One region of the Paenibacillus anseongensis genome, then DNA from elsewhere that is predicted to be linked to it. Evidence: riboswitches for the same ligand, from Rfam matches in the RefSeq annotation. Region 1 holds a riboswitch; each other region holds the start of a gene.

The links. Region 1 has a riboswitch for cyclic di-AMP ahead of GON05_RS28505 (C40 family peptidase). Riboswitches for the same ligand answer to the same signal wherever they lie in the genome.
Region 2: another riboswitch for cyclic di-AMP. It lies ahead of GON05_RS39745 (stalk domain-containing protein); the one in region 1 lies ahead of GON05_RS28505 (C40 family peptidase).
Region 3: another riboswitch for cyclic di-AMP. It lies ahead of GON05_RS19220 (hypothetical protein); the one in region 1 lies ahead of GON05_RS28505 (C40 family peptidase).
Region 4: another riboswitch for cyclic di-AMP. It lies ahead of GON05_RS33250 (KamA family radical SAM protein); the one in region 1 lies ahead of GON05_RS28505 (C40 family peptidase).

Annotation. Positions count from the first base shown of each region.
Region 1 covers NZ_WSEM01000028.1:77,185-85,215, forward strand. Annotated here, with positions in the region: gene yyaC (spore protease YyaC) at 1-169, opposite strand, end outside; gene GON05_RS28495 (glycosyltransferase family 2 protein) at 272-1,453, shown strand; gene GON05_RS28500 (hypothetical protein) at 1,539-2,198, opposite strand; gene GON05_RS28505 (C40 family peptidase) at 2,367-3,278, opposite strand; cyclic di-AMP (ydaO/yuaA leader) riboswitch at 3,280-3,429, opposite strand; gene GON05_RS28510 (aldo/keto reductase) at 3,572-4,642, opposite strand; tRNA gene GON05_RS28515 (tRNA-Gly) at 4,934-5,004, opposite strand; tRNA gene GON05_RS28520 (tRNA-Pro) at 5,012-5,085, opposite strand; tRNA gene GON05_RS28525 (tRNA-Arg) at 5,109-5,185, opposite strand; tRNA gene GON05_RS28530 (tRNA-Gly) at 5,194-5,268, opposite strand; gene GON05_RS28535 (AIM24 family protein) at 5,370-6,068, opposite strand; gene GON05_RS28540 (hypothetical protein) at 6,083-6,538, opposite strand; gene GON05_RS28545 (GyrI-like domain-containing protein) at 6,588-7,214, opposite strand; gene GON05_RS28550 (ferritin) at 7,349-7,858, opposite strand; gene GON05_RS28555 (DUF1450 domain-containing protein) at 7,977-8,031, opposite strand, start outside.
Region 2 covers NZ_WSEM01000012.1:396,521-404,551, reverse strand. Annotated here, with positions in the region: gene moaA (GTP 3',8-cyclase MoaA) at 1-562, shown strand, start outside; gene GON05_RS14340 (molybdopterin molybdotransferase MoeA) at 585-1,853, shown strand; gene GON05_RS14335 (sporulation protein YjcZ) at 1,945-2,058, opposite strand; gene GON05_RS14330 (GNAT family N-acetyltransferase) at 2,236-3,429, shown strand; gene GON05_RS39745 (stalk domain-containing protein) at 4,177-4,974, opposite strand; cyclic di-AMP (ydaO/yuaA leader) riboswitch at 4,988-5,140, opposite strand; gene GON05_RS14320 (LiaF transmembrane domain-containing protein) at 5,309-5,608, shown strand; gene GON05_RS14315 (PspA/IM30 family protein) at 5,636-6,250, shown strand; gene liaF (cell wall-active antibiotics response protein LiaF) at 6,426-7,088, shown strand; gene GON05_RS14305 (sensor histidine kinase) at 7,113-8,031, shown strand, end outside.
Region 3 covers NZ_WSEM01000016.1:648,763-656,793, reverse strand. Annotated here, with positions in the region: gene GON05_RS19245 (extracellular solute-binding protein) at 1-893, shown strand, start outside; gene GON05_RS19240 (hypothetical protein) at 975-2,687, shown strand; gene GON05_RS19235 (oligogalacturonate lyase family protein) at 2,713-3,825, shown strand; gene GON05_RS19230 (MarR family winged helix-turn-helix transcriptional regulator) at 3,910-4,332, shown strand; gene GON05_RS19225 (alpha/beta hydrolase) at 4,387-5,217, shown strand; cyclic di-AMP (ydaO/yuaA leader) riboswitch at 5,276-5,412, shown strand; gene GON05_RS19220 (hypothetical protein) at 5,500-5,883, shown strand; gene GON05_RS19215 (alpha/beta fold hydrolase) at 5,941-6,798, opposite strand; gene gudD (glucarate dehydratase) at 6,977-8,031, shown strand, end outside.
Region 4 covers NZ_WSEM01000034.1:488,095-496,125, reverse strand. Annotated here, with positions in the region: gene GON05_RS33260 (GerAB/ArcD/ProY family transporter) at 1-756, shown strand, start outside; gene GON05_RS33255 (TrkH family potassium uptake protein) at 849-2,207, shown strand; cyclic di-AMP (ydaO/yuaA leader) riboswitch at 2,329-2,464, shown strand; gene GON05_RS33250 (KamA family radical SAM protein) at 2,695-3,852, shown strand; gene GON05_RS33245 (hypothetical protein) at 3,979-4,164, shown strand; gene GON05_RS33240 (hypothetical protein) at 4,167-4,349, shown strand; gene GON05_RS33235 (cation:proton antiporter) at 4,392-5,573, shown strand; gene GON05_RS33230 (glycine betaine uptake BCCT transporter) at 5,697-7,229, shown strand; gene GON05_RS33225 (DUF421 domain-containing protein) at 7,374-7,940, opposite strand; gene GON05_RS33220 (cation:proton antiporter domain-containing protein) at 8,012-8,031, opposite strand, start outside.

The DNA.
Region 1 (8,031 bases):
CTAACGGCCCCAAGGCATCACCGCTTGATCGGTCTGTCCCGATACATACAAAAAAGAGCGCGCTTGGCTCCATTTCAGACGATTTTTCAATAGTTGCAAGAAAAGTAGCTAACTGCTCGCCATTCATTTTTTTCCAAAATTGCTCCCGCCTGTCTAACGTCTCTCCCATCCATCATTACCCCCTCATACAAGCTTCCAGCAAAAATTTCCCCCTACCAAGGATGAATGATATAATGCGATCAACTTCTATTCTTCCATAAGGAGGTATCCTGTGTCCACTCTCGGCATCATCGCTCTTCTGACCCTCCTGTATTGGTTATACGTCACTGTGGATGTGTTAAAAGGTTTGCCCAACCTGCGAACGCTGCCTAAGTCTCCGCTCACTTCTTTCTCGGACAAGCCATCGCTCGTATCCGTCATCATCGCCGCCAAAGAAGAGGAATCGACAATTCGCGAGACCGTCAAGCATCTGCTTTCCCAAAATTACCCGCGCCTCGAGATCATCGCCGTGAATGACCGATCCCGGGACGCTACCGGTGTCCGGTTGGAGGAGCTACGCAAGTGGTCGGAAGGTAAGCAGGACATCCGTACCAAACTGCAAATCATTCACATCACGCATCTGCCGGATGGTTGGCTTGGCAAAAATCATGCGCTATACCAAGGGTATCTCCAGGCAAGAGGGCAGTATTTGCTTTTTACAGATGCGGATATTCTTTTTGCTCCCGGTACGATCACCGACGCGGTCACCTATATGAAGGAACAGGATGTGCAGCATCTCACGCTGACCCCCAATATGTTTGCGCGAGGCGCTTTACTCAAGGGTTTCGTTCATTTCTTTCTGTTCTCATTTTCTTTGTTCGTTCGACCTTGGCGTGCAAATATCGACAACGCGAAAGGAACAGGCATCGGGATCGGAGCCTTTAATATGGTAAGCCGGAGCGCCTATGAAGCGATTGGTATGCATAAAGCGATCGCATTACGACCTGACGATGATCTACAGTTAGGCATCTTCCTCAAAAGAGCTGGTTACCGCCAAAGAGTGCTGTCTGCCAAACACCTGCTTCAAGTGGAATGGTACCGTTCGCTCAAAGATGCGGTAATTGGTCTGGAAAAAAACCTTTTTTCCGGCTTTCGTTACAGCTACATGGTCGCATTACTCGCTTGTTTGGGACAGATCGGCTTTTTTATATGCCCGTGGCTTGGCCTCCTCTTCCTCTGGGATTGGCGCGGAGCCGTCTATGCGGTTGCTGTTATCCTGCAAATCTGGCTCTATCGCAAGCTAGTGTCCCGATTAATGAGCCTCAGAGGTGATTCCGCCTATCTGCTTCCCGTCAGCGCCTCACTGCTTGTTTATACAATGATTCGCTCCGTTTGGCTTACTTGGAAACAAGGCGGCATTTACTGGAGAGGTACCTTTTATTCGCTTCGTGAACTTAAAAGAAGTAAGAAGTAACCTTGGAGCAAACGCCAAATAAGCGTTACTCGACAGAGCAAAGCTTACCCTCACGGTATGTGGCACCATTATATCGTTTATCGTTCTAGTGAACACGATTCATCCGTACAACTCTATAATACAAATGGCTGCTCGGCTCTTGTTCCACTTCCAAATACCCCTCCGCATGCACATAATCTCCCGTAATAAACGTGGAGGCATCTAACGAACTGGAGTGTGTGAGGAACAGGAGTGCAGCTTTATCGTTGCCTACGACGAAACCCGTTTGTTCTTTAATTTGAAATTTATCTAAAATGGTGCCATGATGCGACCTTGCAATATGGTGGAACTTCCAGGAATCATTTTCCTTAATCAGAAAATACAAGACGCGATTCTTGTGATTGTTGCTAAACTCCCTCGTAACACCAATCATACAGATTTTTTCACCAAGACTCAGATACTCATCGATTACATAAGATTTCAAGCGCAATCTCAGCACATTCTTATGTTGAATATAGGCTTCCATTTCTTCAACTGTTCGCTGATCTTTCGGATCCTGCTTCGTCGCGTAAAATACTTCTTTGATAAACGTATCCGTTTGCAGGCTTCTGGCCCCTTTGAAATGATTGTATGTACGAAAAAACTGCTGAATAACTTCCCTGACCTCATCTGGCATTGCAGGTCCCTTATCCACGGTATACATGCTATCTGCTACACTCGAATGTCTCTTTTTATGAAACCAACTCTTCCAGACACTTAATTGCATGCGCTCGTGTTCACCTGCTCTTTCTTTCTTCCAAACATTTCTTCATTATAGGCTAAAAACCATAAAATTTCGATAAAAATCGCATGATTCTGCGAACGAAAAAAAACACCTGCCTTCTATGTCTTTCAATTGAAAGAACATAGAAACAAGTGTTCGATAGTCCTATCCTTACAGAACTCTTCTCGCTCCGACATACCTTGCGCTCCAATAAGCGCTCGAAAGGCTATCCACAGCCACGCCTCTGGATGTTGTCGCTGAAATGAATTGATCATTGCCGAGATAAATGCCTACGTGATTCACTGTTTTTGAAGCAAAAAATACCAAGTCTCCGGCTTTCAAATCTGAAACTTTCGTACCTGCTTCACTGTGCATCTCCGCTGACGTACGGGGCAAATCAATCCCCTTCGCTTGATACAGGAATCGAACAAAACCGGAGCAATCAAAACCACTCGGCGTCGTTCCACCCCATACATAACGCACGCCCATATAGGAGTTCGCCGCCTGAATAATTTGCTCACTCACAGACGGAACAACGGCAGCGGCTGCCACCTTAGGTGCAGGTGCTGGAGCTGGTGGTGGCGGCGGTGCGATCCAGGCTGGCTTGTGCGATTTTCCATCCACATCCACAATCGCGATCTGATTAGCTTCATTCCATTCAATTGGCGAACCGAAGGTTTCCGTGATGAAACGCAGTGGGACATATGTATTCCCTTGGTACACGGTTGGACTGCTTTCCAAACTGATCTTCTTACTGTTCACAAGCGCTTGTTGCTGCTCTGTAATGAGTAAGATGGACTGCTGTTTGTTAACCAGTGTGACCTCGATTTGGTCCTCTTGCTTCTCCCAGCTCACCTGATAGCCCAGCTTCTCAGATAGCACTCGGAGTGGAACTTGCATGATGCCCTTGTCATCAATGTAAGGCTGAACTTCCGGAAACTTCAGCAGCTCATCATTGACTTGCACCTTGACAGGGCGGTCCGTAGGCGCGGATGCAGCCTGAGCGGAGTGTGCTGTAAACATCGGTACTGCGGCGCATAATAGTGCGCATGAACAAATAAGACGTGAAGAAAAAGATTTCAAAACCTTGCCTCCTTGACGCCTCCGAGGTTAGTTGACGGGTTCGGGAAGAGGTTTTCCCTAGTACGCTCAGCTAGCAGCGCTCATTCACCCCAAATAAAGAAGTCCCCCGTACCAGAGCTTGCGATGCTCCAAGATTCGGCATTTTTTGTCTATGTTAGACTAGCATAGTTTAATTGGTAGGTACAACCTTTGCAAAACGGTAAGTTTTACCAATACATTTTGTCGCATATTGCGTACGGAATACTCGGGATAATAGGCAAAAAAAACCACCCTTAGGGTGGTTTTCCTTGCAATTATGTGTAACCAATGACTGATAGCACACGATCGCTGACTGTGTTCAAAGTTGCTAACTCTGAGGCGGATAATGATAATGAGGCCGCTTTGATATTATTTTCAAGATGATGCTCATCCTGTGTCCCTATAATAGCCGAGGTAAGTGCTTCCTGGTGCAGCAGCCAAGCAATTGCGATCTGTGTCACGTTAGCGTCCTTGGCATCCGCCATTTCTTTCATGACAGCTAAAAGCTCTTTCTCCGCCTCCAGATGCTCCGGAAGGAACAGCCTTCTCTCCTTGCGGAAGTCTCCTTCTTTCAAAGCCTTTCCATGAAGGTGGAAAGCACCTGTCAGAATCCCCTTGGCGATTGAGCTGTAGCTCATCACACCAATGTTATGCTCCAGGCAGAATGGCAAAATCTCTGGCTCGATAGCTCTGTGCAGCAAACTGTATTCCGGCTGAATGACATCGATTTGCGCGTAGTTCACCGCTTCTTTCAGCTGCTCCAAAGAGAAATTCGAAACGCCGATAGCCCGAATTAAGCCTTCTTCTTTCAGCTTCACAAATTCATCAAGCGTATCCTGCACCGGGATCTCAAAACTTGGCCAGTGAATGTAATACACATCTATGTAATCAGTCTTCAAACGGTTCAAACTGTTTTCTGCCGATCTTCTTACATCTTGAGGAGCTAGATTGCTTCGGCTCACCTTCGTCGTAATGATGCATTGCTTACGTATATCCGCCAAAGCAGCGCCGACGATCTCTTCCGAGTGTCCATTGCCGTAGCCTTCAGCTGTATCAAACGTTGTGATGCCCAGCTCGAACGCTTTACGGATGAGCTCGATATTATTTTGGTCGTTCGTGAACTCCCAAGGACCTCCTCCAAGCTCCCAACAGCCAAAAGTTATGTTTGAGATGTCAAAACCTGCATGTCCTAGCTTTTTCGCCTTCATAGTCGCCGACCTCATTTCATTGATATCGTCCCACGCTAATGCACACGTTAACAAAATAAGTATACCGCTTTCATTTACTTTTGCCAAGGAATGTGCGGGCTCGGGCATCGGGTTAGGACGACTTTGTGGCTGTATCACGTCTCTTCTGTACGTTAACGGAACTACAGGCCTCTATTTAGCTGGAAAAGGGTGCATTCGCCCTTCTGAGGGAACTATGGTCCTCTATTTTGCCGCTTTCGGGTGATGCGCCGCTTTTTGGCAGCAAATAGAGCCCTGTAGTTCCCCTAGGCGGGGAATTCGGCTGATTTGCTCGAAATAGCGGACGCCAGTTCCCTTTGCCTTCACGGACGGCCGAATCCCTGTGGGTTCTCTTCCCTTACCCGCACAAAAGAAAAAGCCACCCGAAGGTGGCTCTTTCTTTTCTTGTGAAGCGGGTGATGGGAATCGAACCCACGCTACCAGCTTGGAAGGCTGAAGTTCTACCATTGAACTACACCCGCGTAAATATCGGGATGACACGATTTGAACATGCGACCCCCTGCTCCCAAAGCAGGTGCTCTACCAAGCTGAGCTACATCCCGAAACGCTTATAACTTAATTAAAATGGCGCGCCCTGAGAGATTCGAACTCCCGACCTTTTGATTCGTAGTCAAATACTCTATCCAGCTGAGCTAAGGGCGCTTAAAATATGGAGCGGAAGACGGGGATCGAACCCGCGACCCTCGCCTTGGCAAGGCGATGCTCTACCGCTGAGCCACTTCCGCACGGTATGTGTTGCTTGTCACTTCATTTCTTTCTCAGAGGCGACAAGGAATAATATATCAGGATTTCAGAACAAATGCAAATGTTTTTTGTTACCAATCGCTTATTTTATAAAAATACCGCCAAAAGGCAGCACTTCCCTTGCAATTCGCCGCAATAAGCTATCGTTTTTCATATGCTCATCCAACTTGCGATCCGGCTTACATGGCTGCAGCAGCACATGTCCTTGCCCTGTCATCTCCCAATGATAATTCATATGCTGGCTCGCTAATGTATTGCCATATACACAAAGACGCAGTACTGCATTCCGAGGATACGCAATTAGACAATGAATATCCACATATAAAGGCTGTTTCGGATCCAAAGCCATCTGATACAACGGACCAGCGGTCAAAAGCCCCACCGTTCCCGGCCCTTTGAACTGCATTTTCACGAGATCTTGCGTGATCAGTGTATTTTTAACATTTTGTAAGTGGGAAGTAAAGCTGACACCGCCGGTATAAAACAGAACATGCCGGAACTCATACAAAAGATCATCCTCATCACCAATAGGCACCACTGACATACTGTAGCCTTCTGGCAAACCTAGCATGAGCTGAGCAGGACCATACACGCGCGACTGAATTAGACGTTTTTTTCGGTACATACTGGGCAGCTTCATCAAAGAATCCTCTCTTTGCTCAGACTTCCCTTGAAAAGCTACGATTTGGTTCGGATGCAGCACATGGATCGATTCGTCCTTCTCGATGCGCAGTGTGGCCATTTTTGCGTGTGAGCTTGCATGTTCGAAAGTAACTTCCACGCCTCTCAGGCCTCCTATCTCATTTGACGCTTCTGCCTCCGCCAGACCACATACCGGAACACCCGTCCAAGTACAAAATACAACACTACAAGCACGACCACCGCGATAACCATATTCGTTATCTTCCGACTCCGGTTTTCTTTATCTATTGCAACCTGCTCCATGGCCTTTAAGCGCTCTTGCAGGCGTTCATTTTCTTTCTGAAGCGCTTCGTTTTGTTGAAGGAGCTTTTCCTCGGTTTCCTGCGAATGCCGAATCGTTTCCGAGAGCTTGTCCTTTTGCTCCTCTAATTGCTGTTTCGTTGCCTCGTAATCTTTCTGAATTTGCTCCACATTCTCAGGCAATTGATAGATATCTTTCACCCTATCGAGCCAGGAGGCTTGGGCTGCAGAAGTAGGGTACATAAGCCCTATCCAAATCACCAGCACGCCGATCACATGACCAATAACAGATATATGCCGTGTCCGCATCGCCTTCCCTCCCAAGAGCTCGACATTTTCTTCTATTTTACAGCAAAAATCAACCCTTCACCACTCCTGCCGCCTTAACAGGGTAACGCAAAATCGTTCTCATTTTCAAAGGATCAATCTTCCTCGGGTCAGATAAATAGATTTCATGATGGAGGCCGCTGATGCTTAAATGACTTGTCTCCATAAATTCGTACATTTGGTTTAGCGTTTCAGGCTCGGAAGCATACGGACCCATATGCAGCATCTGGACACAGCTTCCTTCATGCAAGGTTTCAAATACAATATCCGAAAGCAGCTCCAGCTCCTTTTTCTTGCCTAAAGCTTTAACTCGGGCTTCCTCTACCTTCTCTGCTGTAACATAATCGGGCATCCTGATCAAAAGTTTCCAACGCCACTGCTCCCTCGGCACCTCGAGCGCGTTCCGGCTATCTCCATCTACCCACCACAAGCCCTCCAGCTTGGCCACAGTGAAGTCTTTCTCCTCCATCTTATAAATGCCCTTAATGCTGTAAGAAAGCGTGTAGAGCGCTTCAGTCGCTTGTGCGAAGACATCCCCATTCGGATCCCCAGTTCCTTGGATGGTCACATACCAAACAGGTCCAAATTCCATTAGCTGTGGTTTCGTCGGAGCTGTGTAATAGGATTTGTAGACTTTGGCTAAATCTAACTTCTCCATGCGGCACTTCCTTTTTTTCTTTCAGTATATAAAATAAACCCTGACAGCTATGCGTCAGTAAACATAGAAAAAACCTACCCTTCGCTGTAAACGGCGAAAAAGTAAGTTTTGGTCTTCGTTAGTATCGTATGTAATTATTCCCCGGTTGGTGGAGTGAACGTGCGCTGTGCAAATTCCGCATCCAACATGAAGAAGGCATTGCTGTCTTTGTCGATTCGTTTCAACTTGTTAATAATGCTGTCGAACATCGCTTCTTCCTCTACCTGCTCATCGATAAACCATTTGAGGAACTGCATCGTCGCATGCTCACGATCGTTGAGAGCCAAATCAGACAGATGGTAAATACGTCTTGTCACTTCCTGCTCATGCTTGTATGCATGCTCAAAAGCGTCGAGGATCGATTCGTACTCATTCACTGGCGTATCCATGCCGGCGAAAGCAACCTTTTTCCCGCGATCATTAATAAATTTGAAAATCTTCATTGCATGAAATTTCTCTTCTTCCGCTTGAACGATAAAAAAGTTCGAGAACCCATCCAAGCTTTCTGCTGCACAATAACCAGCTATGGCCAAATAGACGTGCGCGGAGTAAAATTCATAGTTCATCTGCTCATTGAGCGCTTCCGTTAGTTCATCTTTTAACATGATGTGCTGCACATCCTTTCTGTATGGTTACATTTTGCAAATCCCCATACATACAAGATTACCAGAACTTCATATACAAATACAAACGGAAGTCATAAATTTTACAAAGGTTATGTACTTAAGCCATTACGGTTTCAGCCCTGGATTCAGCAATAATCTGCTTGAGCTGAGCA
Region 2 (8,031 bases), on a different contig from region 1:
AGAAGCTTATCGTGTGGGCATTACCCCGATCAAGTTGAATGTTGTCCTTATGAAGGGCATGAATGATGACGAAATTGAAGACTTTTTACAAATGACGATGGATCGTCCGATTCAAGTTCGGTTCATAGAATATATGCCGATCGGGCATCAGGATGAGGCTTGGAAAAGCCGGTATTTGCCCTTGTCAACCGTATTGGATCGTTGCAAGGAAAAAGGTTGGAATGCGATAGCCTCGGACGCCGTGTATGGGAACGGGCCTGCTCAAAACTTCCGGATCGAAGGTGCACAAGGTTCATTCGGGCTCATTCATCCGATCAGCGACCACTTCTGCGAGACCTGTAATCGCCTGCGAATTACGGCAGATGGTAATGTGAAGCCATGCTTGTATTGGTCAGATGAATTCAATGTTCGAACTTATATTGGGAATGATTCGGCAATGGAAGACCTTTTCTTCCGTGCTTTGGACATCAAGCCGCAAAATCATGAGATGGCGCAGGCACTGCTGAATGAAAGCCAGTCTCATACACCAACACTTCGCCGGATGTCGCAAATTGGCGGTTAGCCCATAGGAGGAACGGACGTTAGTGAATAGCGATGTGAAGCTTAAATTCGGGCGCAAAGTCATTTCGGTGGAAGAAGCTCGAAGCGTGCTTTCCGAATATGTCAAACTTACCGAAACGGAAATTGTACCGTTGTCCGCTGCGTTCAACAGGCGATTAGCCGGGGATATTTATGCCGATCATCCCGTGCCTCATTTTCGCAGATCCGGCGTGGATGGTTACGCGGTTTGCGCTGCGGATATTGAAGAGGCATCGCCAGACAATCCTGCTATTTTGCGAGTCATTGAGCATATTCCAAGCGGAACGGTTCCTGAGCTTACCGTGTATTCAGGATCTGCATCCAGGATCATGACGGGAGCGCCTGTTCCAGATGGAGCGGATTGCGTGGTGATGCTGGAAATGACGGATGCGCTTCCCTTGCTGGATGCGGGGGTAAGCTCGACTCAGGTCTGCATAAAGAAAAATGTACCCATGGGCAGCAACATAACTCCTATTGCCGGGGAAATAGTTGCGCAGGAGTTATTGCTTCCGCAAGGATCACAAATCGGGCCTGGTGAAGCGGCGATATTAGCGACATTTGGTTATTCCTACGTGACGGTTTTCCGCAAACCGAGAGTAGCGATTTTTTCAACAGGCTCAGAGTTATTGAATGTTGAGGAAGCGCTGCAGCCTGGGCGAATTCGGAACAGCAACAGCTACATGCTTGCTGCGCAAGTCGAAGCAGCGGGCGGAGAAGCGGTGATCATGCAGGCGCTGTCGGACAATGTAGAAGAGGTGGAAATCGCACTGCTGGAGACATTAGCCAAGGTTGACCTTGTCATCACTTCCGGTGGTGTCTCTGTTGGTGACTATGATGTTCTGGTGGATTTGTTTGGAAGGTTTGCGGGCAAGCTCCTGTTTAATAAAGTGGCGATGCGACCAGGCACGCCGACGAGCGCAGCTTTTTGGGAGAATAGGCTGCTGCTCTCGCTCTCCGGTAATCCGGGCGCATCGTTTGTAGGCTTTGAGCTATTTGCCAAGCCGCTGATTAAAGCGATGTCAGGCTCTCCATCGCCTTGCCCGGAAGCCATGACAGCTTATTTGGATGTGGATTACGACAAAGGCTCGGCATTCCCGCGTTATGTCCGAGGGACAACACATGTGGAGAATGGTTGTTTGCGGGTTAAGCCTTCCGGCATTGATAAGTCCAGCATCATGGTTTCCATTAAAGATGCGGATTGTTTGATTCAACTGCCTGCCGGAGGCTCAGGTTTTGCGAGGGGCGAACGTGTTCTTATCTATCCGATCAAATAAAAAAAGACCTGCCGATCACTCACCTCTGTCAAAGAAGTTGGTGTAGGCAGGTCTTTTTACAAGGAATTGTCAGGTTAGAATGAAAGCAAAATTAGATTGCGAAAGTAGCCAAGATGATAACAAGCAGAACATAAAGGACAAGAACGACACCTACAGATCCGTATCCAGATCCGTACCCAGTACCACAACCAGCTGCATATGACATAGTATCCCCTCCGGTTCTTAAGTATTTAAGTGGGTTGAATCACTATACATCAACATCATATGACGTAGAGACATTCGTTGATTGGACGTATGCCCTGATTTCTAAATGGAGAGCGCCTAATTAGGCATAGGTATTGTCAATGATTTTCCAGTATACTTGTACATGAGGTGATACATAATGAGTGAAATTCGAACATTGGAACAACAGGAATTGCCGGAAAGTCTTGCATTATCCCAGTTTGCTTTTCAATATGAGCTGAGCGCAGAAGAGCAGGATGATCGCAGCAGTTGGACAGATCCAAAGCAAATTTGGGGCTATTTTGTTCAGGGGAAACTAGCTGCTAAGCTTCAAATTAACCAATTTCATACGTGGCTGAATGGTCAGCGTTTTGCCATGGGCGGTATTGCGGGAGTAGCAACATGGCCGGAGTACAGGCGCAACGGGATGGTCGCGAAGCTGCTGCTTCAGGCGCTCAAGGTGATGAAAGAGCAAGGGCAGACCGTCTCCTTTCTATCTCCGTTTAAGTTCGAATTTTATCGGAAGTATGGCTGGGAGACGTATATTGACTACCTGAAATATGAAATTCCTTCGGATAAACTTCCGAAATTCCATGCTCCCGAAGGCAGTTCAATCGTTCGTGTGACGAGGGAATGGGAGCTTTTGAATCCTATTTATGAGAAGTATGCCCAGCAATTCAATGGAATGATGGAGCGGGACGCAAGTTGGTGGAACAACCGATATTTTAAAAACAAAAAAGGTACGGTAGCCCTCTATGTAAATGCCAAGGGTGAACGGACGGGGTACGTCTTTTATCAAGTAAAAGAGTATACGGCGACGATACATGAGATGGTGTTTCTGGATGAAGAAACGAGACGCGGGTTATGGAAGTTCATAGCCGATCATGATTCCATGATCTCGAGGGTGGAGGTTAAAGCGCCAGCGGATGATCAGCTTCCTTTCCTGGTACATGATCCTAAGTTCAAGCAGGAGAAAATCACGTATTTTTCGGCGCGTATTATCGATGTGGAAGCTTTCTTGAAGCAGTATCGGTTTGAACCGCGCAAGGAGGTTGAGCCGATCTATTTGCGGATTTCTGATCCGCATGCGGACTGGAACGATGGCGTTTTCCAATTGCAATTCACAGGCAGTGGTGGGGAAAAAGCGGAGGTCATCAAGTTAGCTGAGGGTGAGCAACCAGCGGATGAGCGTATACTGAGCTGTAGTATTCAAACGTTGACTGCCTTATTTATGAGTTATCAAAAGGCGGGCTTTATGGCCAAAATCGAGCGGCTTCAAGGCTCGCAGGAGCTTGTGACTCGGTTGGAAGCGGCTATTCCGCAGCGTACGACGTATTTGGCGGATTTCTTTTAGGATTCGGTCCCGGTGTTCCGGGGCCGTTTTTTGTTAGTGCGCTATCTGTGGAGAAATGAGGAGATAGAGGACTGTAGTTCCGCTGAAGGATTCCGGGTTGCACTCGCACGTCTCCCGGCCTGAATCGGGTTGCCCCCGCACGGCTCTTACACGGCACTTGTACACTCCCCACCAGCTGAAAGGGAACTGTGGGGCGCTATTTCAGGGAAAACCGCCTTCTCGGCTGGCTTAGGGGAACTATGGGGTCCTATTTCCCCATGTTTCCTCGCTTTTCAGCCGAAAACGAGGAAATAGAGGACTCCAGTTCCCCTCGCTGGATCGGAAGCGAGCTTTTCAAACAAATAGCGGACTGTAGTTCCGCTGAGAGTTTTCCGGGCTGCACTCGCACGGCTCTCTCACTGCACTTGCAAGCTCCCCACGACCTGAAAGGGAGATGGGGCGCTATTTCAGGGAACTGTGGGGCCTTATTTCAGGGGAAAACACCTTTTCGGCTACCCGAGGGGAACTACAGTTTCGTTATTTTGCCGATTACTGATGTCCTGAAAATTGCACCATTTTGAGGACAAATAAGAGCCTGTAGTTTCGTCGCGAAAGAGAAATGCGCGTTTTTCCGCAATAATAGCGGACTACAGTTCCTTAGAGGCGATTCAACCGAATAGATCCATAGATTCCTGACTTGCCCGGAATAGCATCACAGTTCACGCGAGGCCTTCAGTACGTTCATCAAAATTAAAAAACCCGTGATCATCACGGGTTTAGTTTGTACACTTTTACAGTTTGGAAGCCGAATTTGCGTAAGGACTGCTGGGAGCCTGGAATGTAAATATCAACGCGTTTGCCTTTGATGGAACCACCGGTATCCGTTGCATAAGCATACATGCCGCCTTTTGGCAGGCCGTTGAAATCATAACCTTCTATATAGAGCTTAGATCCAAGTGGAATAACCGATGGATCTACAGCGACGGTTCCGATTCCTAATGGATTCCCCATATAGTCCAATGCTCCAAAGCCTCCATTTTCAGAAGGATCAGCGGAGTAAGCTGTTGACTCAAATAGCTCATAATCAGGTGCGTGATGATTGCCGTCTTTACTTAAAATCGCTAAGTTGCTGCTTGCATCCCACTGAACGGGAATGTCGGAAGCATTGCTTAAGAACCGAAGCGGCACGTAGACACGTCCATTTTGGAACTCAGCGTGTGTGTCCATCTCGACAGGAGTGCTATCGATTTCGGCCTCTTTTTGACCTGACACCAAGGAAATAGAATGCTTGTCATTGTTCAGTGTGACTTTAATTGCGTCGCCTTCCTTTTGCCATTGTACATCATAACCCAGTTTCTCTGTTACGAAACGGATCGGTACTTGTGTAGCGTGGTTGTCATCCAAATAAGGCTGGGCATCCGGAAATTGAACCAGGTCATCGTTGACTTGCACTTTCACGTCCATACTCGCGGCTGCTGCATAAGCATGTCCCGGAAATGGGGAAAGAAAGCCTCCTGCCAAAACTGTGGCGGACACAGCAAGGCACGCTAACCCTTTTGTAAACATATTCAATTGGTAATCCTCCTTCAAAATGAGCCTCCGAGGTTAGTTGACGGGTTCGGGAAGAAGGTTCTCCCTAGTCTGCTCTGCGTACAGAGCAAATATTCACCCCATGTAAATCGTCCCCCGTACCGGCACTTTGTCTGTGCACCGGACTCGGCTTCAAATATTCTATCATTGATAGAATAATGGAAACAACGCCCAAAATATGGTTAGAGGTCTTAGACCATACTGGACTTAGGTCTAGGTACAAAAACAGTCGGGAGTCCGTTTTGACGTGAATCCATTTCGGCTACGATAGTAGCATGAAGATTACGCGAAGGGCGGTGCAATAGTGAGCATGAATCGATCAAAAAGTTGGGCGCTCATTCTGATAGCAGTAGGCTTTCTCATTTGTATGCATCAAATTGGCATGCATTTTCATGTCATGGGACTGCTGGTTCCTGTGGCGATGGTGGGGCTTGGTTATGTGGGGATAACTCATGGCAAGAAGATGGGATGGCTGATTTTTGGTATTGGCGCTTTGATATTAATTACAAAATTATCTGGATTTCTAGCGATCGTGTTTGCAGTGTGGTTGATGTATTACGGCTATCGCTTGCTAAAAAAACAAAATGATTCGGCGGAGTTCAGACTTTAATCAACAGGAACATAGGGGGTGTGGATCATGAGCGTATTTGATCGAATTGGTAAAATGGCCGATATGGCCTGGCAGGAGGCAGCAAGTAAGCTGGACCTGCATGAACGGGGAGGCGGCCACTCCAGCCACGCTGGACACGCCGGAGCATCGCGCGGCATCGCCGAGCTGGAGGAGCGCTACGAGGAAGCGCTGCAGCGTACGATTGAGCTGCGCAAGCAAAGCGTCGACGCGCAGGAGATGGCGCAGCTGCGCGCCGAGCAGGCCGAGCTGGCCATGCGCGCAGGCGACGAAGAGCTGGCGCGCATGGCGCTGCAAGAGAAGCTGCGCTTGGAAGCTGCTTGCGCGCAGTACCGCGCGCAATACGCGAGCAGCCAGGACGTCTGCCTGGCGCTCGCAGACGAGCTGGCGGCGCTGCGTGCCGGCCGCGCAGCAGGAACGGGACAGCCGCGAAGCGGGCTGTCCAAGGAAGAAGCTCGCGAAACATTGCGCGAGCTGGAAGCGACCGGCCGCGAGCTCGGCCGGGAAGCGCTGCAAGGCTTGCGCGTGGCGGGGCGCGTGTCGAAAGAGACGCTGAAGGAGGCTGGCAACAACCTCCAGCAGGAGCTGCGCAAGCTGCAGCAGAATTGGCGCGACAAGAAATAAGCCTCGCGTGATTGTACTGCGCCGCGCACAGTAGGCGGCGCAGCCGGATTCCGGCCTCCATTCCTCATGCTAGAGCCTTGCTGGGCAAGGATTTGCATCTTGGAGGCTGTCCATTCTTATGGTATGCTAGGAATCTATATGAACGAATTAATCGGCAGCCAGAGGAGGTGCAGCGATGGGCGAAGAAACCAAAAACAACCGCAACCGGAATACAGCCCTAGTGCTGATTGGCGCCGGTCTATTTTTGCTTCTGGATCATACGATAGGCTTTTTCCCCATCCTTGCGATAATCCTCGTCTTGCTGGGCATTCATCGGGTCCGTTCCCGCAAAGAGCGCAAAGGCTTTGTGCTCATCGGCGTGGGGGCTGTGATTCTGTTTGGTGATCATATTACGATTGTTTTATCGATCGTTTTGATTTCATTAGGATTCTTTTTCATACGGTCCAAGCAAGTGCATAAAGATGATACCTATATTCAGAAGCAGAAGCTGATGGACAGCGTTCGCTTGGGGCGTGAGCCTTGGATTATGCGCAATAGTTCAACGTGGTACATTATCGGGGAGACGTATATCGATCTCTCGCTTGCCATACTAGAGCAAAAGGAAACAACGCTTATTCTGCAAGGTGTGATAGGCGATGTAGATATAAAGGTACCAGATGATATTGGCGTCTCAGTAGGAGCATCCGTTACATTTGGCCAAATTCAGGTCGCAAGTGAGCGTGAGTCAGGGGTAATGAACAAATTACATTGGCAATCGTCCAATTATGAGAGCTGCGACCACCGCGTGAAACTTGTGCTTTCGTATATTGTAGGAGATATTAAAATTAAAGTGATGTAACGTCTAGAGGAGGTTCAGCGCATATTGGACGGCTATAAACGCAGATTAACGAATATGATATGGCGCAGTATGGCTGAATCGATTATTTTTAGTTTTTTTGTATTTGGCGCTATCATCTATTTTATGAACTCAAACAACCTAATCACACCATTTACGAGCTGGCAAGAAGGTGTGAAATTCGTTTTCATGGCCATCGTGATTATCGGAGGCATTGGCGCAGGGTATGGTTACTGGAACAGCTCACGGATTACACGCCGGCTTGAGCCGCTGATGGAGACGATGATTTTGCTTGAAAAAGGGACCTTCGCCCGTGAAGGCTTCCAGAATGGCGAAGATGAGATCGGGCGTCTCGGCGAGCAGCTCGGTCGCATTATGAAACGTTGGGAGGAGCAGGTTACTTCCCTGCAACGACTATCTAACAATAATGCCGAGCTTGCAGAGAAAGCGAAATTGTCGGCTGTTATTGAAGAACGGCAGCGATTAGCGCGGGAGCTGCACGATGCGGTAAGCCAGCAATTGTTCGCGATTTCGATGACCGCAACGGCTGTTGGCCGGACTTTGGACAAGGATTTCGAGAAAGCCAAACGACAGATTCATCTGATTGAGGAAATGGCTTCCGTTGCGCAATCGGAGATGAGGGCGCTGCTGCTTCATTTGCGGCCTATCCATTTGGAAGGAAAACGATTGTCCGAAGGGCTTGTTGAGCTTCTCAAAGAGCTGGCGGCCAAGGTGCCGATGGCGATTACGTGGGATATGGACGAAGAAATTCGTTTAAATAAAGGCATTGAGGATCACCTGTTCCGGATCGTACAGGAAGCTCTTTCGAATGCATTACGTCATTCCAAAGCGAATAAGCTCGAAGTTAAGCTGCTGCACCGCGCTGACGGCGTTCGTCTGGCAATCCGTGATGATGGTGTTGGTTTTGAACTGGATGCGAAGAAGC
Region 3 (8,031 bases), on a different contig from region 1:
ACACGGGTATTATTCAGGCGATGTACGCATCCAACAAGAGTAACTGGTATCTGGATAATGATAAAATCGTTTACGGCGGCTTAACGGATCGGTATGCCGATGTGCTTGCTGAGCTTAAACTTTTCTTCGATGAAGGGCTGATTGACAAAGAATATATCACAGACAAGAACTTCCAGAAGGAAAGACAGCTGTTCGTGACAGGTAAAGCAGGCATCTACTTCGCAAGTTGGAACATTAGTGCCGAATACCGTGAATTGAAACAAAATGTACCTAATTCGCAGCTTGTACCGCTGGAGCCGGTATCAACGAAGTATGGGAAGTTCGGCTTGTATCAAGAACCGCCGGCAAACCGTTTGATTGTGTTTAATAAGGATATGAAAAATCCGGAAGCTGCAATCAAATTGCTGGATTGGTGGATAGACAAAAACTGGTTCGATGTCAGATTCGGCACGGAAGGTGTTCATTACAAGCTGGTTAATGGTGTTCCTCAAACGATTGATGCCGAGAAGAATAAGAAGGAAACGATCTATGCGCCAGAGTATGCCGTGCTCGATCAATGGAGTCCGAAACCAGAGGATTTCGCTGTGATGGCGGCAACGGATGCAATCTCTCAGGAATATGCCAAAGTGCAGGGTGAATCGCTCAAGGTCGCTATGAAAAACAAATACAGACGCGATATTCCGTTCAACCCAACATTCCCAGAACTGAGCGAAACTTCTACGTCATTCGGACCACTGTCGGATGATATTGAAACAAAAGTCATTACAGGCGGTGCCCAATATTCGCCGCAATGGGGCATGGAACAGCTTCGCAAGGAATGGAAACGTCTCGGTGGGGATAACGTTGATAAGTTAGCGCAAGATTGGTATCAGAAAAATGTGAAGGGCAAGTAAACGGCATAGAAGGCTAAGCAGCCTCCCGATTCGAACAGGAGTTGGGGGGCTATTTCATACGAATGAGGGAGTGTAATCACGATGACAATGGATGCAAATAAGATGCTGCTTAATCAGCTTGATAAATGGCATGAAGACTATACGCCTGAACTGCGGATGGTTCGCAAGCCTTTCCATACGCCGGGTTATCACAGTACGTTGAAAGATGTAGCGTTTACTCACCCGACCCTGGCAGCGTGTGTGTATGCGCTGGGATTGCTGGACAGCCGCCAGCCTCTTCATGTAGAACGAGCACAAGGCATTCTTGAGCAGGTGATCAGCTTGCAGGATCAGAATCCGGAGCATGCTACCTTCGGAATCTGGTCTTGGTTCTACGAAGAGCCGCTGGAGAGGATGGCCCCGCCAGATTGGAATTGGGCGGACTTCTGCGGCAAGCGGCTGGTGCTGGCCGAGCAGCGGCACTCCGATATCCTGAGCCCGGAGCTGCGCGAACAAATCCGGCATGCACTTTATTGTGCATGCGACGCCATTATCAAGCGAAATGTCGGTCCAAGCTATACGAACATTGCCATTATGGGGGCATTCGTTACTTTGCTTACCGGCGAGGTCTATGGCGAAGAAAAGTACTTGAATTACGGTTTGGAGCGGTTACGCCTTTTCAGCGAGTACACGAAACAGCTGGGAACTTTTCAGGAGTATAACAGTCCGACTTATACGATCGTGGCGATACAGGAATTGTCCAGTATTCATACTGCGACCCAAGTTGCGGAAGCGAAACAACTCAGCTCGGAGATGCTGGATGTGGCATGGGGGATGGTAGCCGAGCATTTCCATGTCCCCAGCAAGCAATGGTCAGGCCCGCACAGCCGTGCCTATCATACGATGATGACGCCAGAAGTTTTATCGTTCTTGCAGCTTGCCAGCCAAGGGGAGTTGGTCTTCATGCCGGACGAACAGTTAACCTACAATCTGGATTGGTACGGCAATGATATCGGATGTCCTGAGAAGTACATACCGGCGTTCAAACGAACAGAAACAGCGGAGCATGTTCAGACGATTAGCAAAGACGAGGCTGGCGATACGGTTAACCAAGCAACTACGTATATGGAAGGGCCGGTCAGTGTGGGAACCTTCAGCAAAGATGTGATGTGGAATCAGCGTCGCAATTTGCTAGCTTATGTACGCAATGGTGACGCATCCACCTACATTCATTTGCGCCTTTTGAACGAAGGCTACGACTACTCCTCCGGAATTTATTCCAGTGTTCAAAAGGGGAAGGATGTGTTGTTCGGCATCGGATTTTGCACGAATGGCGGCAATACGCACATTGGACTCGATCCCATTGACGGGACTATCGAATCGGCGGACCTAAGAGTTCGCTTTGAGATTGGAGGCAGCCAGCACGAGGTTCGGGCAGAAGCTGTTTCACCAGCGGCCGATTCAGCTTTGGTACACATAGCTGAGCAGACGCTGCAGGTGAAAAAAATATTCGCAGCCTTTGACGATGAACAGCCAAGATGGGAGCTCGGGCAGGAGCCGGATAAACGGTTTCTTGACTATGTCATCTACGCCGGCGAGCGGAAGAAATTTGATTTCGCTAGCATGCAGGAAGCGCTGCTTCTGTTTGCATGGCGTTTGGGTGAACAGGGAGATGAGCTCGACGCTGAGGCTTCTGTCGTACAAGCGAACGCAGAGGTTCGGGCGGAGTTCCGTGCTCCAAACCGCTCGGTCCTTCAATTGACCTTGCCGCTTAAACCTGCCGAGAAGATGAAGATGCTGCGGCCTCGGCCCTAACATTAAGAGAATGGAGTGATCACAGATGGCTAAAGGATCTACGATTCGTAACGAGTTCCATTCGTTTGCCGATGCCTACACGGGCCGATCTATGACGCGTTTGACAGCCCCGGAGCAGGTAAATCATCATCCTTATTTTTATTATAAAATGATTACAAACGACAATCGCTATCTCATTTACGCTAGCGAGCGAGAGGGATCCCGTCAGCTTTACCGGATGAATCTCAACGATGGAACGGCCCTGCAATTAACAGAAGGGCCCGATATTCACGATTTCAGCTGCAGTCTGACGAGTGACGACAACTACTTGATTTATTGCAGAGATCAGCGAATTATGCGATTGAATATGACGACGCTGATGGAAGACGTTCTCTATACGACACCTGCAGGTTGGAAATCCAATGCCAATCCCGGTCTCAGCTCAGATGACAAGTATCTCGTACTGGTCGAAATCAATGAAAAGGATGTCGTACCAGGCAAAGGGGACTGGTCCAACTTCGAACCCCAATGGGCAGCGAAACCGCACTGCCGAATCATCTACCTGGATATCGAACAGCGAACCAGCCATATCGCGTTTGAGGAGCTGGACTGCTGGCTCGGGCATCCGCAAATTCGTCCCAATGACCCATCGACCCTTTTATTTTGTCATGAAGGTCCTGGACATCTGATTGATGCCAGACTCTGGCTAGTCCAAAAGGACGGGACGCGGCTGCGCTGTGCGAAGGAACAGACGCATGATGAGCTCATCACGCATGAATATTGGCTTGCTGATGGCTCTAGATTCGCTTATGTGTACCGGCATAAAGATGATCTCTATCACGAAAGTATCCGTTTCATGGACTCAGAGACATTAGTGGAAGAAGTCTGGATGAATTGCTCCAAGTATTGCCACTTTATTTCGAATGCCAATCATACGATGATCGTCGGGGACGGGCAGCTGCCCGAGCAGCACTTCATCTATTTAGTGGATGTAGAACAGAGACAAGAAAAGCGGCTATGCTCCCATGGTACCAGTTGGAAGTCATATGGCAACACACAGGATGCCCACCCGCACCCGGCTTTTTCTCCAGATGGCACATTTATCATCTTTACCTCTGATATGGAGGGCGTTCCTTGTATATATAAAGTGGATTTGTGACAAGGTTCGAGGCAGCCGGCTAGTTTGATCGGCTGCCTCGAATATATGATTGACATTAGTTTGACGTCAAACTATAATGTGAATATGAAACCAACAGATGCTGTGTCAATTATTTCCAGAATTAGAGAAAAGACCAATCGGTTTATCATAGCCGAGATGGCGAAATATGAGGTCGACGATATTGCCATTTCACATGGGGATATTATCTTTGCTCTATTTAAGATGCCTAGATTGACTATGGCTGAGATTGCCAAGAAAATTGATAGAGATAAGTCTACTGTGACTGCACTTGTCGACAAATTGGTCCGGCTCGGATACGTAACTAAGGAAAGGGACACCGTTGACTCAAGGGTCGTCTATGTTGCCTTAACGCCAAAAGGGGAGGAACTGAGACCTATATTTGAAACCATCTCAGAAAAAATGTTAGATGTATTTTACATGGACATTTCAGATAAAGAAAAGGAAGAATTACTGAGAATTCTAACGAAAATTTATAACAATTTTTAAATTTTTTTAAACCAATAGTTTGATGTCAAACTATATAATGAGGTGAAACTGATCATGAAAGATTATACAAAAGATTTGCCAGATCATCGTGTGAAATATATCGGAGAAAATGATCTATGTATAGAAATTTTCGAGGGAGATGAGCTACCGAAGGGAGCCTCCAAAAGACCTCCGCTTTTATTTGTACACGGTGCCTACACGGGCAGTTGGATGTGGAGCAAATACATCCCACACTTTATAAACAAGGGATGGAATTGTTATGTTATGAATTTGAGAGGTCACTACAAAAGTAGAGTGCTCGATTTGACAAATGTAACATTCGAAGATTATTTGGAGGATATGAAAGAGGTTTTCGCCGAGTGTGAGGTTCCACCGATTCTCATAGGATTTAGCATGGGAGGAATTTTGAGCCAGAAGCTGGCTGAAACCAACGAACTTGCAGGCTTAGTGGTGATCGATACAAGCATAAGTAAGGAAGTTTATGAAGCTGTACCCTACAAAGAAATAGCTGCAATGACAACAGGCGTTTTAATGCCCGCACCATCCCGAGAAGAGAATTCCAGTATAGATGAATCAGCGGATGACATTGATTTTCAGAGAAAGTATATAACTGTGGAGTCATTACAAGCATTTAACGATTTTTATTTCTCTTTGGGGGCAAATGGTGGAATATCGATAGACAGCAGTTTGATGGTTCATCCAGCCTTGGTTATTAAAGCAATTAATAGTGAAGAGGATGATCGGCGGGGAAAGGCGACAGCGGAGCATCTCCATGCTGAATATACAGGACTTTGGGATACGACTCACACCGGATTGCTTGTTGGGCAAAGATATATGGAGGTAGTAGATCGGATCATGTTATGGTTACAAGGGATGTATGACTAAGGACATAGAATAGATAAGAAAATATTACTATTGCTTCTCTTTATACATTGGAGTAAATTGATAAAATACGCTTAATTCTTTAGATTAAAGAAGCGGGGGAACCAAGTTTCCTGGGGTGAGTACACATGTAAAGTGTTAGGGTTAACTTTCAACCCGAATCCGTCAGCTAACTTCGTCAGCGTAGAAAGAAATGGATAGAAACATTCAATAGAACAATGTGATTTGAGGTTCTATATCCCTCGCTTCCTTTTTCTCTTCTAGAGAAAATAGGAGGAACTAGACATGCTGCTTATGAAAGTAACCAAAGAATGGAAGAATCTTCTTCCATGGAAGAGAGCCAACGATTCCGTACAGCGTCAACATGAGATTCTCCATTTGAAACAGCGGTTGGAGACGTACGACATTCAATTTCCGAATTTGGCTTACCGGCCATCAGACGTCGAAACACAGACGTTAATGGAAATTAGCAAAACGGTCGCTCTAAACAATGAGCTGCTTAAACAACTGAGTTCAGAAAAGGAATTAGCGGTTGAACTATCGCTAGCCCATCGCGTCGGAACCACGCTCCAAATTTTACAGGATCACCTCACCTTTATCGTAGCCATGGCGCATATTTTCAGTGGTCCGTATCCTAGCCTCAGAGCGTATATCAGTCATACCATTTAACGATCTTCAACAATAGAGAAGGAGCTTGCCTTGCGGCAGCTCCTTTTTTGTTTTTTCTCATGAATAGATACGGCCAAAAAAACGCTTGATCAGCTCCGCAACTTGCTGGCTTTGCTCTTCCAATACAAAATGGCCCCCGCATAAAAAGTGAGTTTCCACACACGTTAATAGTTCTCCGAAAGCAAGAGCCCCTTGCACCGTAAAAATAAAATCATTTTTGCCCCAGGTTATAAGCGTAGGAGGTTGATAAGTTCGCAAGTACTGCTGCCAAACAGGATATTGTTCGACGTTGGTCCGATAATCGTAACCCAATTCCAACTGAATTTGGCTATTGCCGGGTCGATCCAAAAATAACTGGTCCATTAAATAACCATCGGGACTAATCCGGTAGGGATGACACACGCCCGTAACATACTGCATTTTCGTAAAATGAAAGGTTGCAAGCTGAGCAAAGGCCGCTTCGGTTGCAGGATTTCGATCCGCCCAGAGGGCTTTGAAGAGATCGAACGGTTTCCCTAATCCGTTTTCACTAACTACGGCATTCTGAATAACGAATCCTAGAATACGGTGAGGATTTCTTACGGCCAGTCTGAATCCGATAGGACCTCCATAGTCATGGGTGTACAAAATAAAATGAGAAATACAGAGATTATCAACTAATTTTTCAATCAGAATGGATAGATTCTCGAAGGTGTAAGCAAATTCTTCTGTGGAAGGCATACTGCTATTTCCGTATCCAAGATAGTCAGGAGCAATGATATGAAAGTGGTCTGTGAGTTGAGGAATTAAATCCCTGAACATATGGGATGAGCTTGGAAAACCATGAAGAAGGATGATGGTTGGGTTGTATGGACTCCCGGCTTGGCGAAAAAATAACTCCCAACCGTCAATTTTCATTTTTTTATAATGAACCATAATGTCAACTTCCTCTCCGGCGAGCGAGCGCATACTATTCCCTAACAAAAATATGTGAATATAAGTTATTTAAGTACTTAGGAGCTAGAGGACGTGGTACAATTTAACTTAAGGTAAGCTAATTAGTTGTCATCTTCATTAAACTGGTATTCATCCACATGAAAGGGAGAGATCAGACATGAAACAAGAACTGCTAAATGAGCCATCGAGAAATCAAGCTTCCAGTACGCCAATCATTACCGAACTAAAAGTAATTCCAGTTGCAGGGCATGATAGCATGCTCTTCAATCTTAGTGGAGCGCATGCTCCATTCTTTACACGTAACATCGTAATTCTCAGAGACAGTGCAGGTCATACGGGCGTAGGTGAAGTACCGGGCGGCGAGAATATTCGTAAAACGCTTGAAGACGCGAGCCCACTGGTAATCGGTCAATCGATCGGTCAATACAATAACATTCTTACGAAAGTTCGCAAGCAATTCGCTGATCGGGATCAAGGAGGACGCGGTTTGCAGACTTTTGATCTTCGCATCACGATACACGCCGTTACGGCATTGGAAGCAGCACTACTTGATCTCTTAGGTAAATTCCTGGATGTTCCGGTTGCAGCACTGCTAGGAGAAGGTCAACAGCGCGATAAAGTAGAGATGTTAGGCTACTTGTTCTATGTTGGGGACCGGAATCGGACAAACCTTCCGTACCTGAGTGCAGAGGATGCTGCGAATGATTGGTTTCGACTGCGTCATGAGGAAGCGCTTACACCTGAAGCCGTCGTGAAACTTGCCGAAGCGGCGTATCAACGATATGGCTTTAATGATTTTAAGTTAAAAGGTGGCGTCCTACGCGGTGAGGAGGAGATTGAAGCGGTCACTGCGCTGGCGGAACGTTTCCCTCAAGCCAGAATTACCCTTGACCCTAATGGGGCATGGTCTTTAGCTGAGGCGATTCACCTGTGCCGTGATCAGCATCACGTATTGGCTTATGCAGAAGACCCATGCGGAGCAGAAAACGGTTATTCAGGCCGTGAAATCATGGCCGAGTTCCGGCGTGAGACAGGTCTCCCAACGGCAACGAACATGATTGCTACCGATTGGCGCCAAATGGGACATACGATTCAGCTGCAATCTGTCGATATTCCGTTAGCCGATCCACATTTCTGGACGATGCAAGGCTCTGTTCGAGTAGCTCAGATGTGTCATGAATGGGGGCTTACATGGGGATCTCATTCGAACAA
Region 4 (8,031 bases), on a different contig from region 1:
TCTGTCTTAGCGAAGACTCCGCTTGAGGTTACAGTTATCGTCATGCTGCTGCTAGCAGCTCTTTCGGCTCGCGCAGATATCACTACTTTTGCGTATTTCCATCATTTTTATTTCCCTATCATCATATTCCCTGCGTTATTGATTGTCGTGTTCTCGCTAAAAGATGCCCATCTGATCAACCTGTTACCACCATGGGGGAATGATCCTAAAAGTATCTTTAAAGGTGGGATTACGATGGCTGCCTTATTTCAAGGTTCTTTTGTCATAACAATAATAGTTCCAGCTATGAGGAGACCAGAAAAAGCTATGCTTGCAAGTTATATAGGAATTTCAATAGCTGGAGCGTTGTATCTCCTCATCGTAATTGCCACGGTTGGTGTCTTCGGGTCAGAAGAAATTAAAAAGCTTGTTTGGCCAACCTTGGAATTAGCTAAAACCACATCATTGCCTGCCAACATTTTGGAACGTCTAGATGGCGCTTTTCTAGCTGTATGGGTAACTGCTGTATTTACAACATTGCTTTCGTCTTACTATTTAGCTATTAATTTTATGAGTCAATTATTACGATTGCACGATCACAGGTTGTTTACATTTTTTCTCGTACCATTTATTTATGTTATTGCAATGTTTCCACAAAACTTGCTGCAGATGTATGCAATCATACAAATTATTGGTAAATGGGGGCTAGTCTTCACGATTGTGTATCCTTTGATTTTAATGATTGTAGCTGTTATACGTCAGAAAAAAAATATATAGGTGGCAGGCGAAATGAGATTACATTAAGTTTTAACTTGAAGGTATTTACAGTTATAATTTTTACATATTAAATTTACTTGAGGAGTATGTTGATGGATGATCAAAAGAGTAAAATGAAAGTATCGGAATTTAAGTTAACCTCTCCTAGGATTATAATAATTGGTTTTGCATTAATAATATTAATCGGTGCTGTTCTTCTTTACTTCCCTGTTTCAGCTGCGAATGGACAGCGTGTTAGTTTTTTAAACGCACTATTTACTTCCACATCAGCAGTTTGTGTAACGGGGTTAATTGTTGTTGATACACCTAATGCATTTTCAACATTTGGCGAGGTCGTCATCATGATTTTGATTCAAATTGGTGGTTTAGGATTCATGACCTTTGGCGTGTTAATGGCTATTATTATGGGGAAAAAAATTGGTTTAAAAGAGAGACTACTGATACAGCAATCAACAAATTCGTCATCGCCTCAAGGGGTCGTTAGACTCATATTGGGTATTTTTATGATCGCTTTGATAATAGAATCCTTAGGGGCATTAATACTGACTCTTCGCTGGTCGAATGACCTTGGGGCTGCACGTGCCATCTATTATGGCATTTTCCATTCCATCTCAGCTTTCAATAATGCAGGCTTTGCCTTGTGGTCCGATAGTCTAAGCAGGTATGTCGGAGATCCGACGGTGAACATCACGATCGCTTTGTTGTTTATATTGGGTGGCATCGGTTTTACAGTTGTTTTAGATGTGTATGACAAAAAAAGCTGGAGCAAACTTTCTCTTAATACAAAGGTTGTTTTGACGACTACGGTTATATTAATTGTATTAGGGGTACTAGTTATATTCTTTATCGAAATAGCTAATCCCAAAACATTTGGAAGTCTTAGCTTATCTGAGAAGTTATGGGCAAGCTTCTTTCAAGGAGTAGTACCTCGAACAGCAGGGTTTAACACAATTGATATTGCCTCAATGATGGCGGCTTCACAGTTCTTTATGATTTTTTTAATGTTCGTAGGAGCTTCTTCTGGTTCTACAGGTGGTGGAATTAAAACGAGTACCTTTGCAATATTAGTGTTAGCGGTGTTGACAATTGTTCGTGGGAGGGAAGAACTTCAGCTTTTTCAGAGAAGAATAGTTCAAGATTTGGTCCTTCGCGCGTTGGCAGTCATCATCATATCCCTATTTGTGGTGCTTAGCTCCGCATTTTTGCTTACTTTAACCGAACATAAATTACAGAAGGATTTTTTAGAAATATTGTTTGAGGTTACCTCTGCTTTTGGCACAGTAGGTATGTCAATGGGGCTGACCTATGAACTTTCTCCAATTGGGAAAATCATCATCATGATTACAATGTTCATTGGTCGATTAGGTCCATTAACTCTTGCATTTTCCTTTTCACAATCCATAAAAAAGCAGCCTTATCGATATGTTGAAGAAAAATTAATGATTGGGTGAAGCAAATCGGTTTTCATTTTTTGATATAACAAGTAAACTAACACTCCTTACTTTTTACATTAGATTTTATAGTAATGAAAATTTTCGTGTGATGTTTGACGAATACAACATTGTTGTGTAATATAAAACTACGCTTAATTTCCGGATTGATAAATTCTGGAAAGCGGGGGAACCAATTTTCTGGGGCGAATCTTCATGTAGGGAACCATCTTTCCCGAGCCCGGCAGCTAACCTCGTCAGCAGTGGATGGGTCAGTTTTTTATTATGCAAATAATTGCATTTTTGACCCGTAGAACGGGTCTTTTTGTTTAATTAGGCCTGTTCATAACGGAGTAGATCGTATTTTTTTTACGATCTACTCCGTCATGCGGGTCTATTTTATTTGTCTTATTACACCCATCCATGACCATCTAGACAAAGGAGGATATCGTTTAGAATAATTAAGCATCCAAAAAAACGAATATTTGCTTTTCGAGGAGGATCATCTATGGCACAGCCGAAATATATTACCGATATTGATAAAATCACGGAGATTCCAGAACAGGAACGAAGTAAACTGAAAGCAATTACGGAAAAATTCGTATTTCGTGTGAATGATTATTACTTGAATTTGATTGATTGGTCTGACCCGAACGATCCGATAAAAAAGCTAATCATCCCTAATGAAGGTGAATTATCGGAGTATGGACGTTGGGACGCTTCTGATGAAGACACAAACTATGTTGTCCCTGGTTGTCAACATAAATATAAAACAACGGCCTTATTACTAGTTTCTGAAGTGTGCGGTGCCTATTGCCGATATTGCTTCCGCAAAAGGCTGTTTCGAAATGACGTGAAAGAAGCAGTTACAAACGTTGATCCCGGATTGGCATATATTGAGAGCCATCCTGAAATTAATAATGTATTGTTGACTGGCGGAGATAGTTTAATTCTAGCAACATCGAAACTCAGGAAAATAATTGAACAATTACGTAAAATTGACCATGTAGAAATTATTCGGTTAGGTTCTAAAATTCCTGTTTTTAATCCAATGAGGATTTATGAAGACGAAGCTTTACTTGAACTTATAAGAACATATTCTACAGTCGATAAGCGTATTTATGTGATGGCACATATTAATCACCCAAGAGAAATTACTAAAGAGGCAAAAAGAGCTTTTGAAGCTTTACATAATGCAGGCGCAATCGTTGTCAATCAGACCCCTGTGCTTAAAGGAATTAACGATGATCCTCTGGTCCTAGCTGAATTACTTGATAAGTTATCATGGGCAGGAGTAACGCCGTATTATTTTTTTATAAATCGTCCTGTTGCCGGTAATAGAGAGTTTGTATTACCTTTAGAAAGAGTATACCGGCTAGTTGAAAGTGCGAAGTCTTTAACATCCGGTCTTGGGAAAAGAGTGAGACTATCCATGAGTCACACATCTGGTAAAATTGAAATACTAGCAATTGAAGATGGCCAGGCATATTTAAAATATCATCAGTCACGCGATCAGCAATATGGAAAATTTATGATATTAGATTGCCCTGATGACGCTGCTTGGTTCGATGATCTACCTGGAAGTAAAGAACTTTGGAACAGACCAAAGAAAATAGCAACCAGTGTGATCTCTGCAAATGATCTTCCAGACTTGCCTTTACATTAAGCCAAAAGAATAAAGAAGATCATCTTGGAGGAGTCTGTCAATTTAGGGGCTCCTCTTGTTTATTAGACGTACAAATTAAGTGATATAGATTTTTTTGGGGGGGAAGTTATGCTAACCACATACGCTATGTTAGAAGAAATTCAAAAAAGAATCGATTACTTAAAATTAAAAGAAATCGAATATAAGAAAGCAAATAATGTAAGCGGTCGGCTAAATGCCAAGACAAGACGGCAAGAATTACAGAGGCTAGAGGAAACTATTTGTGAAAAATATGCTGTAGAAAAAAAGGCTGATGGGATTGAAACATTATGATTATGAAAACAACAGAAGGAAAGGTCATCGAAATTTTGTTCAAAGATGAAGATGGTTTTTGTATATGTGATGATGGGTGGAAGCGGCCATTAAATGAATTAAAAGAACCGACGATAAGAGATGTACATACAAAACGTAAGCTTAAAACTCAACCGAAAAATTGTAGTGGAGATAAGGAAACATAAATTTACACATAATAACAGCAAGGCTCATCATAGGAGGTTTCAATGATCCACTACTGGCTTGTACTGCTCGGAATCGCAGTTGCGATCGCTTATGTAGCAGATAAAATAAAACAACCTTATCCAACCTTACTTGTTGTTGCGGGGCTTTTGCTTGGTATTTTCCCCATTCAGGTTCTTAATGAATTTAAAACCTATGTGACTTCGGATCATGTCTTTCAAACAGCTGTGATTTTAATTTTCCTGTCAGCGTTAATTGGAGATGCTGCACTAAAGCTTCCTTTTGGAGAAATCAAGGAAAACAAACGTCCGATATTATTACTGGCGTTATTAGGAACGTTTATAACATTTATTCTGGTAGCCGGGCTTTCATATTTCTTATTGGACCTGGACTTACAAAAGTCGCTTGTCTTTGGTGCATTGATGGCAGCCACAGACCCGGTCTCCGTATTAACGATCTTTAAGTCAATGGGTTTGAACAAGAAGTTGTCCATTATCGTTGAAGGAGAGAGTTTGGCGAATGACGGAGTAGCTGTTGTCCTTTTTAAAATAGCCTTGGTAACAACGGTACTAAGCATGTCTGGTGTATTACATGGATCATTGGAGTTTGTTAAAGTAGTTCTAGGAGGCATAGTCATTGGCGTTGTAACAGGCTACATGGCCTCAAAAATAACCTCAAGCATTGACAATTACCTGGTGGAGATCGGGCTTTCAATTGTCCTGTTCTATGGAGCATTTGAGTTGGCTGAAATGTTCCATTTCTCCGGTGTCATTTCGGTTGTTTTTGCAGGACTCTTGTTAGGAACTTACGGTAAAAATATCGGCATGTCCGATTTAACACATGATAAAATGGACTCCTTTTGGGAAACAATCGCTTTTATTGCGAACGCATTGATCTTTCTCATGGTTGGTCTTGAAATTTCAAATATTGATTTCTCTGAAAAGTGGATTCAAATCGGTGGAAGCATTCTCATTGTTCTGACGGCAAGATTTATTGCTGTCTATATTGCCCTTATCTTTGATAAAGAAATACCTGCCATCTGGAAGCCGATTATTGCATGGGGCGGATTAAAAGGATCACTGTCTATTGCGTTAATCTTGAGCATTTCTCCGGGTTTTGATGGCCGTGACATAATATTGGCTATGACGTTTAGTAATGTAGTTTTTTCACTGCTAGTTCAAGGAACAACAATAAGTCCTCTTGTAAAAAGACTTAAAGTTAAGTAAACCACTAAATGGACATAGACCACTTTGAGAAGAAATGATCTCGAAGTGGTTTTTTATTTGTGCATCAAATTCCCTCTGTAGGTAAAAATTATATCTGACTCTCGAAAAGAAAGGTATGAGAATATGGTTCTATCTATTTCAATAGGTATTATTTTAATTTTTGTATTGTGTGGAGCATTTGCTCCTGTTCAGTTTGCTGCGACAGCAACTTCGCTTTTTGACTCGTCAATAAGAAATTTTGGATGGTTTTTTTTGATCTCGACTTTTGGCTGCTTGGTTTTCGCTTTTTATTTGGCTTTTAGTAAGTATGGACGAATTAAGCTAGGGAAAGACGAAGATGAACCCGAATATTCAACCATATCTTGGTTTGCCATGCTTTTTAGTGCTGGGATGGGGATTGGCCTTGTTTTCTGGGGAGTAGCTGAGCCGTTATCACACTATCTTTCACCGCCTGAAGGAGCGACTGGAGGTTCTACAGAGGCTGCACGCTTGGCAATGCGGTATTCCTTCTTTCACTGGGGGGTTCATCCATGGGCTATTTATACAATAATCTCGCTTACTTTAGCTTATTTCCAATTCCGGCATGATAAAAAAGGGCTTATAAGTGCTGTCTTCTCGCCTTTAATTGGAAAACTATCCGAGGGAGGAATTGGAGCAGTTATTGACATCCTTGCTATTATTGCAACTGCATTCGGAGTAGCCACTTCGCTAGGACTGGGAGCACTTCAAATTAACGGTGGCTTAAATCACATGTTTGGTATTTCAATTCAACCTGTGGTTCAAGTAGTCATTATTGGCATTGTAACTGTCTTATTTTTAATCTCTGCAACTACTGGATTAGATAAGGGAATCCGAATATTAAGCAATGCAAATCTGCTCATTGCTGTCTTATTAATGGCATTCGTATTCCTAGTTGGTCCAACTTCGTTTATTTTAGATCTATTTACATCGACATTAGGTGGTTATCTGCAGAATCTTGTGTATATGAGCTTGAGAATGACTCCTTTTACACAAGGAACCTGGGTTGGTGTTTGGACTTTATTTTATTGGGCATGGTGGATCGCTTGGGGCCCTTTTGTTGGCACCTTCATCGCCCGAGTATCCAAAGGCAGAACGATTAAAGAATTTGTTTTAGGTGTACTCTTAGTGCCTAGCCTGTTTAGCTTCATGTGGTTTTCCGTATTCGGTGGAACAGGGCTTCACTTGGAATTATTTGATCAGTTTCCGATAGCTGCCGCGGCTAAACAAGATGTTACATCTGCTTTGTTCTTAACGTTACAGCAGCTGCCCATAGGTCATATCATAGCGCTTATAGCTACTATTCTGATTATCACTTTTTTCATTACATCTGCCGACTCTGCTACATTCGTTCTCGGAATGCTTTCTACGAAAGGAGATCCTAATCCGTCGAACAAAGTCAAGATTGTATGGGGGGGGCTGCAATCGTCCATGGCGATTGTATTGTTAATTAGTGGAGGCCTAAGTGGCTTACAGACGGCTTCTATCATCGCTGCGCTCCCATTCGCCATCATTATCATAGGCATGTGTGTATCCTTAATGATCGCACTCAGGCAAGATGAGAAATCATTAAGAAGCAGAGACGATAGGCGCATGAAGAAATTGGATGAACTTTTGAGCATACAGAGTGAAACTTAATTAGTTTGATCCTGAGGAGAATCTTTAGGTATCAAGTTGAAAATATCACCTTTTTCAAAGTGGGTAAAGGATAACGTCAGTATACAAAAAATGAAGTACAAGAAGAGCCGGTAATCAACTGGCTACTCTTGTACTTCGCTTTTCCTAATGAATATTATTTTTTGATTCAGTAAAGAGAGTATCTGTTTCTTGACTCTGTATGTTTTGGACAGATAAATTAGGAAAATTAATCAACATAAATTTTTCGAAGTCACCCATGGTTATAGGTCTAGCATGTGGCATTAACTCATACCCTAGCTCTCCATTGGCTTCAATAGTTCCTGACTTGACATCATCAATACGGCTGATTCCTGCCATACGTAAGCGTTTCTCTAAATCTTCGGTACTTAGACGAATACTTTTCATATTTTTAATGTTTAATACACCGTCAGATATGACGAAGATAGGCTTTCCTTTTAAAAGGTGTTCGGCAACTTTCCATTTGAGCGTTATCCATTCCATAAACACTAAAAAGACAATGAAGATACTTGTACCTAAAATGGAATTAGCCAATCCTTTGTCGCCAACTTCTGAACCAAGGATAGAACCAATGGATAATAAGATGGCGAGCTGAGGAGTAGTCATTTGAGATATGGATTTTCGACCAGCAATTCTTAATAGTAAGGTTCCAACAAAAGCCAAAGCGATTGAATTCCAAACAATCGTCCACATTGAGTTTTCCTCCGTGAATATTTTACCATAGTGTTTTCAATTTCAAGAATTCTATCCTAGTAATTACTAACTCAGGTAACCATTTCACGAA